DNA from 2 places in the Mesorhizobium sp. M0174 genome. Region 1 is predicted to be linked to the other one. Evidence: predicted binding sites of a transcription regulator. Region 1 holds the regulator's gene; the other holds the start of a gene.

Evidence for each region. Region 1 encodes PhoB, which activates phosphate uptake and scavenging genes when phosphate is short. Its sites were predicted from a motif close to TGTCATNNANCTGTCAT; they were not measured.
Region 2: the regulator PhoB is predicted to act here: its motif matches at 4,311-4,327, upstream of phnC (phosphonate ABC transporter ATP-binding protein).

Annotation. Positions count from the first base shown of each region.
Region 1 covers NZ_JAMYTB010000005.1:143,133-150,293, reverse strand. Annotated here, with positions in the region: gene pstC (phosphate ABC transporter permease subunit PstC) at 1-686, shown strand, start outside; gene pstA (phosphate ABC transporter permease PstA) at 690-1,541, shown strand; gene pstB (phosphate ABC transporter ATP-binding protein PstB) at 1,538-2,341, shown strand; gene phoU (phosphate signaling complex protein PhoU) at 2,374-3,081, shown strand; gene phoB (phosphate regulon transcriptional regulator PhoB) at 3,098-3,787, shown strand; gene NKJ13_RS12810 (ROK family protein) at 3,797-5,041, opposite strand; gene xylF (D-xylose ABC transporter substrate-binding protein) at 5,327-6,367, shown strand; gene NKJ13_RS12800 (sugar ABC transporter permease) at 6,510-7,161, shown strand, end outside.
Region 2 covers NZ_JAMYTB010000001.1:13,149-20,309, forward strand. Annotated here, with positions in the region: gene phnE (phosphonate ABC transporter, permease protein PhnE) at 1-1,306, opposite strand, end outside; gene phnE (phosphonate ABC transporter, permease protein PhnE) at 1,374-2,330, opposite strand; gene phnD (phosphonate ABC transporter substrate-binding protein) at 2,384-3,292, opposite strand; gene phnC (phosphonate ABC transporter ATP-binding protein) at 3,381-4,229, opposite strand; gene NKJ13_RS00095 (DapH/DapD/GlmU-related protein) at 4,449-5,066, opposite strand; gene phnL (phosphonate C-P lyase system protein PhnL) at 5,063-5,770, opposite strand; gene phnK (phosphonate C-P lyase system protein PhnK) at 5,773-6,549, opposite strand; gene NKJ13_RS00110 (alpha-D-ribose 1-methylphosphonate 5-phosphate C-P-lyase PhnJ) at 6,546-7,161, opposite strand, start outside.

The DNA of each region.
Region 1 (7,161 bases):
TTCCGATCGGCATCGGCATTGCGATCTTTCTCACCGAGCTCTGCCCGCGCCCGCTCAGGCGCCCGATCGGCATAGCGGTCGAGCTATTGGCCGGCATTCCCTCGATCATCTATGGTATCTGGGGCCTGTTCGTGTTCGCGCCATTCCTGCAGACGACGATACAGCCCTTCATCATCAACATCTTCCACGGCGTGCCGGGACTATCCAGCCTTTTCGCCGGCCCTCCTTACGGCATCGGCCTTCTGACCTCGGCGCTGATCCTCGCCATAATGGTGTTGCCCTTCATCACCTCGATCACCAAGGATGTCTTCGATACGGTGCCGGCGGTGCTGAAGGAATCGGCCTACGGCATCGGTTGCACGACCTGGGAAGTGACCCGGCGCGTGGTCATTCCCTATACCCGCATCGGCATCATGGGCGGCGTCATGCTTGGCCTCGGCCGGGCACTCGGCGAAACCATGGCGGTGACTTTCGTCATCGGCAACGCGCATCGCATCAGTGCCTCCCTGTTCGCACCGGGCACGACGATCTCGGCGACCATCGCCAATGAATTTACCGAGGCCGACGGCGACCTCTACACCTCCTCGCTGGTCGCGCTCGGCCTGATCCTGTTCGTCATCACCTTCCTGATCCTTGCCGCCGCCCGCTATATGCTGATGCGGATCGACGCCCGTACGGGAGCCTGACCGATGTCGACATCCTCATCGCTCCACAGCCGCCGCAAAGCCAGGAATTCGGTGATGATGGCGCTTTGCGTCGTCGCCGCCGGCATCGGACTTGCCTGGCTGGCGCTCATTCTCGGTGCGTTGGTCTATAAGGGCACAGCCGGGCTTTCGTTCGCGGTCTTCACCGAGATGACGCCACCACCGGGCGAAGCCGGCGGCCTGCTCAATGCCATCGCGGGCAGCCTGCTGATGACGATCATCGCCGTTGTCGTCGGCACGCCGATCGGCGTGCTGGCGGGAACCTACATGGCCGAGTATGGACGCTTTTCGCGCATCACCACCGTCGTCCGCTTCATCAACGACATCCTGTTGTCGGCGCCGTCGATCATCATCGGCTTGTTCGTCTATGAATTGATGGTGCGGCCAATGGGACATTTCTCGGCCATTGCCGGCGCCGTGGCGCTTGCCATCCTGGTCATTCCGGTGGTCGTGCGCACCACTGAAGACATGCTCAACCTGGTGCCGAACGCGTTGCGTGAAGCCGGTGCCGCGATCGGCGCGCCACGCTGGGTGGTGATCCGTTCGGTCGCCTACCGCGCCGCATTGTCCGGCATCGTCACCGGCATATTGCTGGCGATAGCACGCATTTCCGGCGAGACGGCGCCGCTGCTTTTCACCGCGCTCAACAACCAGTTCTGGAGCAGCAATATCAACGCGCCGATGGCCAGCCTGCCGGTGACCATCTTCCAGTTCGCTCTCAGCCCTTACGAGGAATGGCAGCAACTGGCGTGGACCGGCGCACTCATAATCACCCTGACGGTTCTGGGCTTGAGCATCCTCGCCCGCAGCCTTACCGGACGCAGAGAGGACAGATGACACAGATGTTGTCCCCAGACATGACGATGACCGAAACGGTCACCGAGAAGACGAAGATCGAGGTCAAGAACCTCAACTTCTACTACGGCCAGAGTAAGGCGCTGAAGGACATCAGCCTGTCGCTGCCCGAGCGCAGCGTCACAGCCTTCATCGGCCCTTCGGGTTGCGGGAAATCGACGCTGCTGCGCGTCTTCAACCGCATCTACGAGCTCTACCCGAAACAGACCGCCGAGGGCCAGGTGCTGCTCGACGGCAAGAACATTCTCGACCGGTCGCAGGATCTCAACCTCCTCAGGACAAAGATCGGCATGGTGTTCCAGAAGCCGACGCCGTTCCCGATGTCGATCTACGAGAACATAGCATTCGGCGTCAGGCTCTACGAGAATCTCGGCAAGTCCGAGATGGACGGCCGCGTCGAGCAAGCGTTGAAGCGGGCCGCGCTGTGGAGCGAGGTCAAGGACAAGCTAAACGCCAGCGGGTTGAGCCTGTCCGGTGGCCAGCAGCAGCGGCTCTGCATCGCGCGCACCGTGGCAGTGAAGCCGGAAGTCATTCTGCTCGACGAACCGGCTTCGGCCCTCGACCCGCTGTCGACGGCCAAGATCGAGGAACTGATCGACGAGTTGCAAGCCGACTACACGATCGTCATCGTCACCCACAACATGCAGCAAGCGGCGCGCGTGTCGCGCCAGACCGCCTTCATGTATCTGGGTGAACTGGTCGAGTTCGACCGGACTGAGAAGATCTTCACATCGCCCCGCGAGAAGCGCACGCAGGACTACATCACCGGCCGCTTCGGCTGAGCCGTTCCGATCATGCATATGAGGACAGGACCATGGGCGAACACACAGTCGCTTCTTTCGACGAGGATCTCGAGCAGATCAGTAAGCTGATCCGCGACATGGCCGACCTCGCCGGTTCGATGGTCGGCGGGGCGACCAAGGCCCTGTTGAATTCCGACAACGTGCTGGCGCAGCGCGTCGTCTCCGACGACGCCATCATGGACGCGCGTCAACGCGAACTGGACGATCGCGCCATCACCCTGATCGCCAAGCGCCAGCCAATGGCTCACGATCTGCGCCATGTCGTCGGAGCGATCCGCATGGCCGGCGACCTCGAACGCATCGGCGACCTTGCCAAGAATATCGCCAAGCGTGTGAGCGCGGTCGGCCTCAGCGTCACGCCGCGCGACCTATCGCATTCCATCGATGCGATGGCGCAGCTGGTGCTCATCCAAGTGCAGGGCGTCATCGAGGAATATGCCGCAGGCGATGCGGCCGCGTTGGCCAAGCTGCGCGCCGCCGACGAGCGTATCGACGTCAAATACACGTCCGTGTTCCGCGAGCTGTTAACCTACATGATGGAAGATCCGCGCAACATCACCGCTTGCACGCATCTGCTGTTCTGCGCCAAGAATCTCGAGCGGATCGGCGACCATGTCACCAACATCGCCGAGAATGCGTATTATGTGCTGACCGGCGAGCAATTGCCCGTCAATCGTCCGAAGCAGGACGAAACGACAATGTCCGCGCCGGTGACATGATGGGGGTGCCCAGCCGATGATCGCACCACGCATAATGGTGGTGGAGGACGAGGAGCCGTTGGGCGTGCTGCTCCGCTACAATCTCGAATCCGAAGGCTACCAGGTCGAGGTGGTGACACGCGGCGACGAAGCCGAGATCCGTTTGCAGGAAAATGTGCCCGACCTTCTGGTGCTCGACTGGATGATACCGGCGGTTTCCGGCATCGAGCTCTGCCGCAGGTTGCGCGTGCGCCCCGAAACCGAGCGGCTGCCGATCATCATGCTGACCGCGCGCGGCGAGGAGAGCGACCGGGTGCGCGGTCTTTCGACCGGCGCCGACGACTATCTGGTCAAACCGTTTTCGACGCCGGAATTCATGGCCAGGGTCAAGGCGCTGCTGCGGCGCGCCAAGCCGGAAGTGCTGTCCAGCGTGTTGAAGGTCGGCGACATCGTGCTCGATCGCGAATCGCACAGGGTCTATCGCAAGAAGAGCGAGATCCGGCTCGGGCCGACCGAATTCCGACTGCTCGAGTTCATGATGCGGCATCCGGGCCGCGTCTTCTCGCGTAGCCAGTTGCTCGATAATGTCTGGGGCGAGACGATCTACATCGACGAACGCACCGTCGACGTCCATGTCGGGCGGCTGCGCAAAGCCGTCAATAACGGCCGCATGCCGGATGTCATCCGCACCATCCGCGGTGCCGGCTATGCGATCAGGGAAGATTGACCCGCCTGGTCAGGCGACGTTCTTTCTGACGCCGGGCCTCATTTGCGCGCCCGGCGCGAAAATCTCCTGGTCGACGAAGCTTAACGCCCGCATCGCGCAGCCTTCGCGGATCAGCGGCAATTCGTTCGGCTCGGTATCGAAGGAGATCGAGCCCGAGTGCTGGCCGCCGGCGGTCTGGGCGATTGCCTTGCGCAAGGCCGGCTCGATCAGATCGAAGGCAGCGGCACTGGCGCCGACCATCGCGACCGGTGCCGGATCGATCAGCGCGAACAGCGAGCCGAGACCGAAACCCAGCGCTTCGCCGGCCTTGCGGTAGGCCTCGCGTTCCGGCCCATCCTTCTCGCGCGCGCGGGCGGCCAGCGCGCGCATGTCGGCGTCGCTGACGTCGGCGATAGGTTCGCTGTCTTCGCTCATCTGCCTGGCGTTGCGCCAGATGGCATAGTTGCCGGCATAGGCTTCGATGCAGCCGCGCCGCCCGCAACGGCAGAGCGCGCCGCCCGGACGATGGATCATGTGGCCAAATTCGCCGCCCGAGGAATGCGTCCCGGTGAACAGTTCGCCCTTCAGCACAAGCCCCATACCGATGCCATGCGAAAGCAGGATGGCGATGAAGTCGTCGCGATAGCGATCCGGATTGCGCCAGCGCAAAGCCACCGCCATCATATTGCAGTCGTTCTCCACCGTGGCCGGGATGCCGAATTCGTCCTCCAGCATGTCGGCAAAGGCGATGTCGGTCTGCGGCGTGATCGGCGACCACAGCATGGCGCGTGCAGGGGAGTCGGTAATGCCCTGAATCGCCAGGGCGATGCGGGCGACACTGCGGACGTCAAGGTCTGGGTCCTCAAGCCGGCGCCGGACGATGGCCATGCATTCGCGGATCAGCTCGTCGCGCGGCATGGTCAGCGTGTCCAGCCGGCGCTGTTCCTCGGCGACCACCTGTCCCGCATAGTCGATAATGGCGGCCGACAGGAAATTCAGTGACAACACCACGGTCAGCACCGCCGCCGCTTCCGGGTTGAGGGCGAGGCCGACCTGTGGACGACCGCGTTTCAACGAAACGGGCTCACTTGCCTTGCTCTCGGCGAGGATGCCTTCCCGTATCAGGTCGGAGGAGATCGCCGATATGGTTGAATGACTGAGGCCGGTGGTGGCTGCGATCTCCGTACGCGATGGCTGGCCGGCCCGGCGCACCGCCGAGATCACCATCGCCCGGTTGCGCCGGCGCAAATCGTCATGGCGGATTCCGACCGACATCGTTTTGCTTTCCTCCCGGTTGCCGCGGCCGCTCATGAACCGGAAGCCGTCGGTAATGTCCGACAAATAGTGTCGGATGCGGCAAATAGTGTCAGATGCAGGTGGCGCTGTCATCGTTTATTCCGACGCTCGAAAAAACTCGCACAGTCATCAAAATCCATCAGAATCGATGTTGACAGCAGCCGGAGATCGGGCCAGTATTTTTTCGAGGCTCGAAAAAATTAGAGCTTCTAAGCTGGTCTTTGAGCCAATTGGTCACGCCGTACGCGGCGCAGGGAGGATATGATGAAGAAATTCACGACCGCCATTCTGGCGGGTGTCGCCATGACGCTGGCGCTGGCGTCGGTGGCGCAGGCGAAAGACAAGGTCATCGGCGTTTCCTGGTCGAACTTCCAGGAAGAGCGCTGGAAGACCGACGAGGCCGCAATGAAGGCGGCCATCGAGGCCGCCGGCGACAAGTATATTTCCGCCGACGCACAGTCCAACCCCGGCAAGCAGCTCACCGACGTCGAGAGCCTGATCTCGCAGGGTGCCAATGCGCTGATCATCCTGGCACAGGATGCCTCGGCCATCGGGCCGGCCGTGCAGAAGGCACTGGACGAAGGCATCCCGGTCGTCGGCTATGACCGGCTGATCGAGAACAAGGACGTGTTCTATCTGACCTTCGACAACAAGGAAGTCGGCCGCATGCAGGCCCGCGAAGTCTTCAAGGTGAAGCCGGAAGGCAACTACGTCTTCATCAAGGGTTCGGGTTCCGATCCGAATGCCGATTTCCTGTTTGCCGGTTCGATGGAGGTGCTGAAGGAGGCCATCGACAGCGGCAAGATCAAGAATGTCGGCGAGGCCTATACGGACGGCTGGCTGCCGGCCAACGCTCAGAAGAACATGGAACAGTTCCTGACCGCCAACGACAACAAGGTCGATGCCGTGGTCGCGGCCAATGACGGCACCGCCGGTGGCGTCGTCGCCGCGCTGACGGCGCAAGGGCTGGCCGGATCGGTTCCGGTCTCGGGCCAGGACGGCGACCACGCCGCACTGAACCGCATCGCGCTTGGCACACAGACCGTGTCGGTGTGGAAGGACGCGCGCGAGCTCGGTAAGAACGCCGCCGAGATCGCCTCGCAGCTTGCCGACGGCAAGCAGATGACCGACATTGCCGGCGTGAAGGATTTCACCACGCCCGGCGGCAACACGGTCAAGTCGCTGTTCCTGACTCCGGTCGCCATCACCAAGGATAACCTCAACGTCGTCATCGACGCCGGCTGGATCAAGAAAGAAGAGGTCTGCGCCGGCGTGGCGGCTGGCACTGTTGCGGTCTGCAACTGAGCCGACGTTTCCGAGAAGCCCGAACGCCGCGGCCGCTCGCCGCGGCGTTTTTTCAAAAAGAATTGTTTTTCCGCTTCCGGCGGATAACTTCTAGGCTGCTTCCGGCATCCGCGGCAGACGGCAACCCGGCGGGAGAAACATCATGACCGACACGACTTCCAACACGCCGGTCGACAGCACGGCAGACCGGGCGCGGGAATCCGAGCTCGGCATCGTTGCCCGATTTCTCAAGGCAACCGAGATCGACACCCGCATGCTCGGCATGGTCGGCGCGCTGTTGGTCATCTGGATCGGCCTGCATGTCGTTTCCAGCGTACGGCTCGGCGTCAATCCGTTCGACTTCGACAGCCGGACCTTCCTGACGCCACGCAATCTCTGGAACCTCTCGGTGCAGACTTCCGCCGTGGCCATAATGGCCGCCGGAATGGTGCTGGTTATCGTCATGCGCAATATCGACCTGTCGGTCGGTTCCGCCGAAGGCCTGATCGGCGTGGTCATGGGCTTTGCGCAGGTGCATTTCCTGGTGCGAATGATCGGTCTGCAACTCGGCAACCCCTGGATCTGGATCCTGGCGCTGGCCATTGGCCTGGCGCTCGGCCTTCTGATCGGAGCGTTCCAGGGATACATCATCGCTTATCTCGAGGTGCCGGCCTTCATCGTGACGCTGGGCGGCCTTCTGGTCTGGCGGGGTGCCGCATGGTGGGTCGCCAGCGGTCAGACGATTGCGCCGCTTGATGCCACGTTCCAGCTGATGGGCGGTGGGCCGGCGGGTTCGATCGGCGCGCGATGGAGCT
Region 2 (7,161 bases), on a different contig from region 1:
GGAAATTGGAAATGTTGTCGAAGATGAAAACGACGAGCAGGACCAAGAGCACCATGTAGAAGACATTGGCCCAGTTGGAGTTGGTGCGCATCGCTTCCCAAAGCTTCAGGCCGATGCCACCGGCACCGACGGCGCCGATGATCGTCGCGCCCCTGGTGTTGGATTCCCACTGGTAGAGCGTCTGGCTGATGAAGACCGGGATCACTTCCGGCAGCACGCCATAGCGCTGCACCAGCAAGCCGTTGGCGCCGGTCGACTGGATGCCCTCGCGGGGCTTGTCGTCGATGTTCTCGAGGCCTTCCGAATAGACTTTGCCGAGCGTGCCGATCTCGGTGAAGAAAATCGCGGCGCTGCCGGCCAGCGGGCCCGGGCCGAAGGCGCGGGTGAAGAACAGCGCCCAGATCAGCATGTCGACCGAACGCATGAAATCGAAGAACCGCTTGAGCACCTGGCTGAGGAGGCCGCTCGGGGTGATGTTGCGGGCGGCGAAAAAGGCGAGCGGGAAGGCGACGATGCCGCCGAGCAAGGTGCCGAGAAACGCCATGACGATGGTCTGGAACAGCTTCGTCCAGACGTCGCCATGCTGCCATTGGGCGTTGTTCCAGATATTGTCCGCGGCCAGCGCAATGTTCGATGTGCCCGGCTTGAGCTGGGGTCCGGACATCAGCAACGAGACCACCTCGCCGGGCGACTTGCCGAAGAAGGGCGAGCGTGTGTCGAAGACGAAATTCGCCCAGCCGAGGAAGCGCTTGCGGACCTTGACGCGATCGACGGTTATGCGAACCTCGCCGGCAAAGCCCATCCGGGCGACGATTTCATCGTCATGCGCGGTGATCCAGTCCGGCACCGGGCCGGTTATCACCGGCTTGCCGCTGGTCAACGACACCGGCACCGCCTGGCCATTGGCGACAAGCGTTGCCTCGGCCTTGTCGAAGGTGACGGATTTGGCTCGGCCTTCGATCAGAACGGTGTAGGAGCCGTTGGCATTGGCGATGACCCAGTCCGGATGCGGGTCTTCGCCAAGTGCAGAAAAACGCGGGTATTTGGGGGTGATCTGAGGCTGATCGAGACGGAATTCCGGCTGCAGATCGTAGCTGATCCATTGCGTGAGGAAGAGCGGCAGGCGCTCCCAGTGCGATTCCCTCAGCACTTGCGGCAGGCTGAAGAACCACAAGGCATAGACGAGGTAGAGCAGGATGCCGGCGAACAGCACCAGCGGGCCGAAGCGTTTGTACAAGGGCCGTCGGAACACTTGGGGAAAGCGCTCCTCTATCGCCTGCATCTCATCGGCGGTCATCGCGGTCATGGGCAGTCTTCTTGTTGATTTGCCAAGATCTTTTCCAAAAACCGGAATCCACTTTTTGGGATCATGGTCAGGCGCCCATCATGAAGGCCTGCTCGCCAACGAGCTTGCGACGAAGCCAGGCGGAGAACTGGTCGACGAGGAAGATGGTGGTAAACAACAGCAGCACCAGTGCCAGCGTCTTGGCGCCAAAGCCGCGTGAGATGGAGAGCTTCAGCTCCTCGCCGATGCCGCCTCCACCGACCGCGCCGATGATGGTCGAGATACGGACATTGATCTCGATCCTCAGCAGCGCATAGGACATGAAATTGGGCAGCACCTGCGGCAGGCCGGCGAAGCGCACGCGCTCGAACCAGTTGGCGCCGACCGCGCGCAGGCCTTCTTCGGCGCGCATGTCGATGTTTTCGTTGATCTCGTAGAAGAGCTTACCGAGGGCGCCGATCGAATGCAGGCCGATGGCGATGATGGCCGCGACCGGGCCAGTCGAGAGGATGGCTGCGAACAGGCCGGCAATGACGATCTCGGGGAAGGCGCGAAGCAGTTCCATGAAGCGCTTGACGACGAGCCTGAGCACCGGACTGGGTGTCAAATTGCGCGCGGCGATGAACGAGAACGGCACCGCAAAGACGAAGCCGATGAAAGTGGAAACCAGCGCCACGTTGAGCGTGGTGAGCATCAGCTCGAAATATTCGGGTAGGTAAAAACCGCCCCAGAGATAGACGCGGCCAAGCGGGAAGTTGAACTCCTGGCTGCCCTTGTCGTGCGGCGATGCGATGTCGAACAGCGCCCGCCAGACGTCGTTCCAGTCTTTGGGAACAAGCCAGCTAAGGAAATCCAGTATGTGCGGCAGCCGATCGAAGAAATGTCCGGCATTGGCCTCGTCGGCAAACCACATGGCTGTGCACATCGCGATAAGCAGCAAACCGATGCCGAGCGCCGTGTAGAACCGGCGCAAGGACGTCTGCCGTCGCCAGGAATCGGCTGTCCGCCGGGTCGCATCTGAACGGATCGTGGCTGAGATGGTCATGATCGGACATGCAAAAAGGGCGGCGCTGGTAAGGCCGCCCTTTGCAACTGCATTCAGCCGCCGATCGCGGCTTTGCGGGCTTCGACGATGACGCTGTAGAAGTCGGGCTTCACCGGAACGTAGCCGGTGAAATCGCCGCCTTCGATGGCCTCGAAGCAAGGCTTGTCCTTGGCCGGCAGGCTGGTGAAGAAGTTGGCGAGCTTGGCGCTCATATCGCCGCCGAGTGCGGTGCGCACGACCAGCGGGCCGTTCGGGATCAAGCCGGAGCGCCAGACTTCGACGAAATCGTTGGGGTCGACGGCGCCCTTGGCGACTTCCTTGTGGAAGGTGCCGGAGGTGTAGCCGTTCTTGAAGTCGCCAATGCCCGAGGAGTCGTCAACCGCAACATCGACCTTGCCGTCGCGAACGGCGAGGAGGTTGTTCTCGTGGCCGCCATTGAACTGGGTCGAGGCGAAGAAGGTTTCGTTCGAGGCGCCGGTGTCCTTCGGGATTTGGGTCAGCGGGATCAGATAACCGGAGGTCGAATCCGGGTCGGCATAGCCGAGCTTCTTGCCCTTTGCCGACTTGATGTCGGTGATGCCGGACGACTTCAGCGCCAGGCCGATCGAATAATAGCCGGTCGCGCCGTCGGTCTGCTGGGTGGTGAGGATCGGGGTCACGGCGTTCGGATCCTTGAGGTAGACGCTGGCATAGCCTGACGCGCCAAGCTCGGCGAAATCGAGGGTGCCGCCGAGCAGGCCCTGGATCACCCCGTCATAGTCGGCGGCCGGGAACAGCGAGACCTTCTCGAAGCCGAATTCGGACTTCAGGTGATCGGCGAGGCACTGAAAGTTGCGCAGCCGGTCCGCTTCATTTTCACCACCAAGGATGCCGATGCGGAATTCCTCGATATCCTGGGCGTGAGCGGCACTTGTTGCGATGGCGAGCAATGAAACCGCGCCAAAAACCATCTTCCTGAACATTATCTCTCTCCTGTTGGTTCCGGCTTCGCGCCGGAGCGTTCGAACTTTTGACGAGTGCCTTTGACGCGGGCGGGCGATCAGGCCGTTCTCAGTAGCCAGGGAATACGGGCTCGAGCGGTCCGGCGGATGCAGCGATTTTCTGTTTGATGGCGACGCTGGTCGAGGTGATGGCCTCGGAGATTTCGCCGCCATTGCTGTCGGCGCCGTAGACCATGCGCACGGCCTCCCGGTTGAGGTCTTCGGGCGGGCCGTCGAAGACAACCTTGCCGGCGGCCATGCCGATGATACGGTTGCAATAGTTGCGGGCCGTATCAAGCGTATGCAGATTTGTGATGACGGTGATGCCTTCGCGCAAATTGATGTCCTGCAGCGAATCCATCACCACCTTGGCGTTGAGCGGATCGAGCGAGGCGATCGGCTCGTCCGCCAACAGCACCTTCGGCTGCTGCATCATGGCACGCGCAATAGCAACGCGCTGCTGCTGGCCGCCGGAAAGCGTGCCGGCGGGCTGCAGTACGGTGCGGGCGATGTCGAGACGCTCAAGGGCGGCAACAGCCTCGGCGCATTCACTGCGCGAGAACATGCCGAACAGGTTGGACAGCGTCGAGCGGTGGTTGAGCCGGCCGAGCAGCACATTGGTCAGCACGTCCAGGCGCGGCACCAGATTGAACTGCTGGAAGATCATGGCGCAGTCGCGCTGCCATCGCCGGAGCGGCGAGCCGCGCAACCCGGAGACTTCGACGCCGTCGAACAGGATGGATCCCTGGCTGGGATCGATGAGGCGGTTGATCATGCGCAGAAGCGTCGATTTGCCGGCGCCGGAACGGCCGATGATGCCGACCATCTGACCGTGCGGGATCGCGATGTCGACATTGCTGACGGCGGTGTTCTTGCCGAACCGGCGGGTGACGCCGCGGATTTCGAGCGTAGCTGACATGGTGCAGGCTCCAGTCCAATCGCAATTGAAGGTCTGTTGACCCTCGCTAGCGCAGCCGCATGAACCTGCGGTGTCGGAACGATGTCAGTTTTGTTACTGCCCACAGCCTGGAGCGGCGCGGCCAATCCAGCACGAGAGGCTCGAATGGTGAATGGTGACAAGAAAGGCTTTCCTGAGCCTCGAAACCTGTCCGCTGCCCCCTTCACCATTTCACGACCCTTAGCCGCCATACTTCTCCAGGAAAGCCTCCGCCGACAGTTCCCGAAAGTCTTCGAGCGCGGCGCGCAGCCGAGCGTGGTCCCAGTCCCACCAGGCGAGCGCCTGGTAGCGCTCCGCGGTGCGGCGGTCGAAGCGTTCGCGGATCGGCTTGGCCGGTACGCCGGCGACGATGGTGTAGGGCGCGACGTCCTTCGACACCACCGCGCCGGCGCCGACCGCCGCGCCGTCGCCGACGGTGACGCCGGGCAGGATAGTCGAGCCGTGGCCGAGCCAGGTGTCGTGGCCGATGGTGACGCGCTTGGCGCGGCGCTGGGCGAAGAATTCGCTTTCGTGCTCGGCGTCGTCCCAATAGTCCGAAGCGCGATAGGTGAAATGGTGCAGCGTCGGCCGCCAGGTCGGGTGGTTGGTGGCATTGATGCGCACGCTGGCGGCGATGTTGGCGAATTTGCCGATCGTCACGCACCAGACGCCGCAGTCCTGCATCATGTAGGAATAGTCGCCGAGCGTGCTTTCGGAAACCCGGCAGCGCTCGGCGATCTCCGTCCAGCGGCCAAGCGTCGAGTTCTCGACTTGCGCCGTCTCGTGGATCAGCGGTGCCTCCGACAGTTTCCTGGTCATGCGGCGATTTTTCCGGCGGCGAAGGCGGTCACGTCGATGACGCGGTCGGCGACCGCCTCACGCACGTCGTGATCATGGAAGATGCCGAGCAAAGCGACGCCCGCCGCCTTCTTGGCGGCGATCAGGGAAATCACGACGTCGCGGTTCCTTGCGTCGAGCGAGGCGGTCGGCTCGTCTAGCAGCAGGATCGGATGCTCGGTGATGAAGCCGCGCGCGATGTTGACGCGCTGCTGTTCGCCGCCGGAGAACGTCGCCGGCGGCAGCGCCCAGAGTTTTTCCGGCAGGTTCAGCTGCGCCAGCAAGGCACGTGCCTTGCCGCGCGCGACCTCACGCTCCTCGCCGCGCTCGACCAGCGGCTCGGCGACGACATCGAGCGCCGAGACACGCGGCACGGTGCGCAGGAACTGGCTGACATAGCCGATGGTAAGCCGGCGGACGGCAAGCACGGTGCGCGGGCTGGCCGCGGCGAGATCGATCAGCCCGCCCTCGTGCTGGACGATGATCTGGCCTTCGTCGGCGGCATAATTGCCGTAGAGCATTTTCAGGATCGAGCTCTTGCCGGCCCCGGACGGGCCGCCGAGCACGGCGCATTCGCCGGCCCTGATCGCGAACGAGACGCCGGCAACCACCGGCAATTTGATGCCGTCGCGCAGATGCATGGTGAAGCTCTTGGCGACATCGGAGACGACGAGGGGGGTTGCCATAGTCACACCTGCAGAATGGAAGAAACGAGAAGCTGGGTGTAGGGCGCGCGCGGATCGTCGAGGACGCGGTCGGTGAGGTCGCTTTCGACGACGCGGCCGTCCTTCATCACCATCATGCGCTGCGACAACAGCCGCGCCACCGCGAGATCGTGGGTGACGACGATCGCCGCCAGGCCGAGATCGGTGACCAGCCCGCGCAGCAGATCGAGCAGACGTGCCTGCACCGACACGTCGAGACCACCGGTCGGCTCGTCCATGAACACCAGCCGTGGGCCGGTAACGAGGTTGCGGGCGATCTGCAGGCGCTGGCGCATGCCGCCGGAAAAGGCGCGCGGCTCGTCGTCGATGCGGTCTTCGTCGATCTCGACGCGCGACAGCCAGTCGACCGCCGTGGCTCGGATTTTTCCGTAGTGGCGGTCGCCGACCGCCATCAGCCGCTCGCCGACATTGGCGCCGGCCGACACCGTCATGCGCAGACCATCGGCGGGGTTCTGGTGGACAAAGCCCCAGTCGGTGCGCATCAAAAAGCGGCGCTCGGCCTCGCTCATGCGGTAGAGCTCGCGGAATTGGCCATCGCGCATGCGGTAGCTGGCGGTGCCGGAGCTGGGCAGTAGCCTTGTCGACAGGCAGTTGAGCAAAGTCGTCTTGCCGGAACCGGATTCGCCGACGACAGCCAGCACTTCGCCCGGCCACAGATCGAAGGTGACGTTCTCGCAGCCGACGCGCGAGCCGTAGAATTTGGACAGCGCAGAGACGCGCAGCAGCGGTTCGTCCGTCATTGCGCCGGCTCCGTTTTTTCCAGGGCAAGAGGGATTTCGGGCGCAAGATGGCCGCGATGGCCTTCGGCCCGCCGCTTCTCGCAATGATCGGTGTCGGAGCAGACGAACATGTGGCCGCCATGGTCGTCGAGGATAACTTCGTCGAGATAGACGTTCTCGGCCGCGCACAGTGCGCAGGGCTGGTCGAAGGTCTGCACCTCGAACGGATGGTCCTCGAAGTCGAGGCTGACCACATCGGTGAAGGGCGGCAGTGCATAGATGCGCTTTTCGCGGCCGGCGCCGAACAATTGCAAAGCCGGCGAACGGTGCATTTTCGGGTTGTCGAATTTCGGCGTCGGCGACGGGTCCATCACATAGCGGCCCTCGACCTTGACCGGATAGGCATAGGTGGTGGCGATGCGGCCATGTTTGGCGATGTCCTCGTAGAGTTTTACATGCATCAGGCCGTATTCCTCCAGCGCATGCATTTTGCGCGTCTCGGTCTCGCGTGGCTCGAGGAAGCGCAGCGGTTCGGGGATCGGCACCTGATAGACCAGCACCTGACCCGCGCTCAGCGGATGCTCGGGGATGCGGTGGCGAGTCTGGATGATGGTCGCCTTGGCCGTCTCGGTG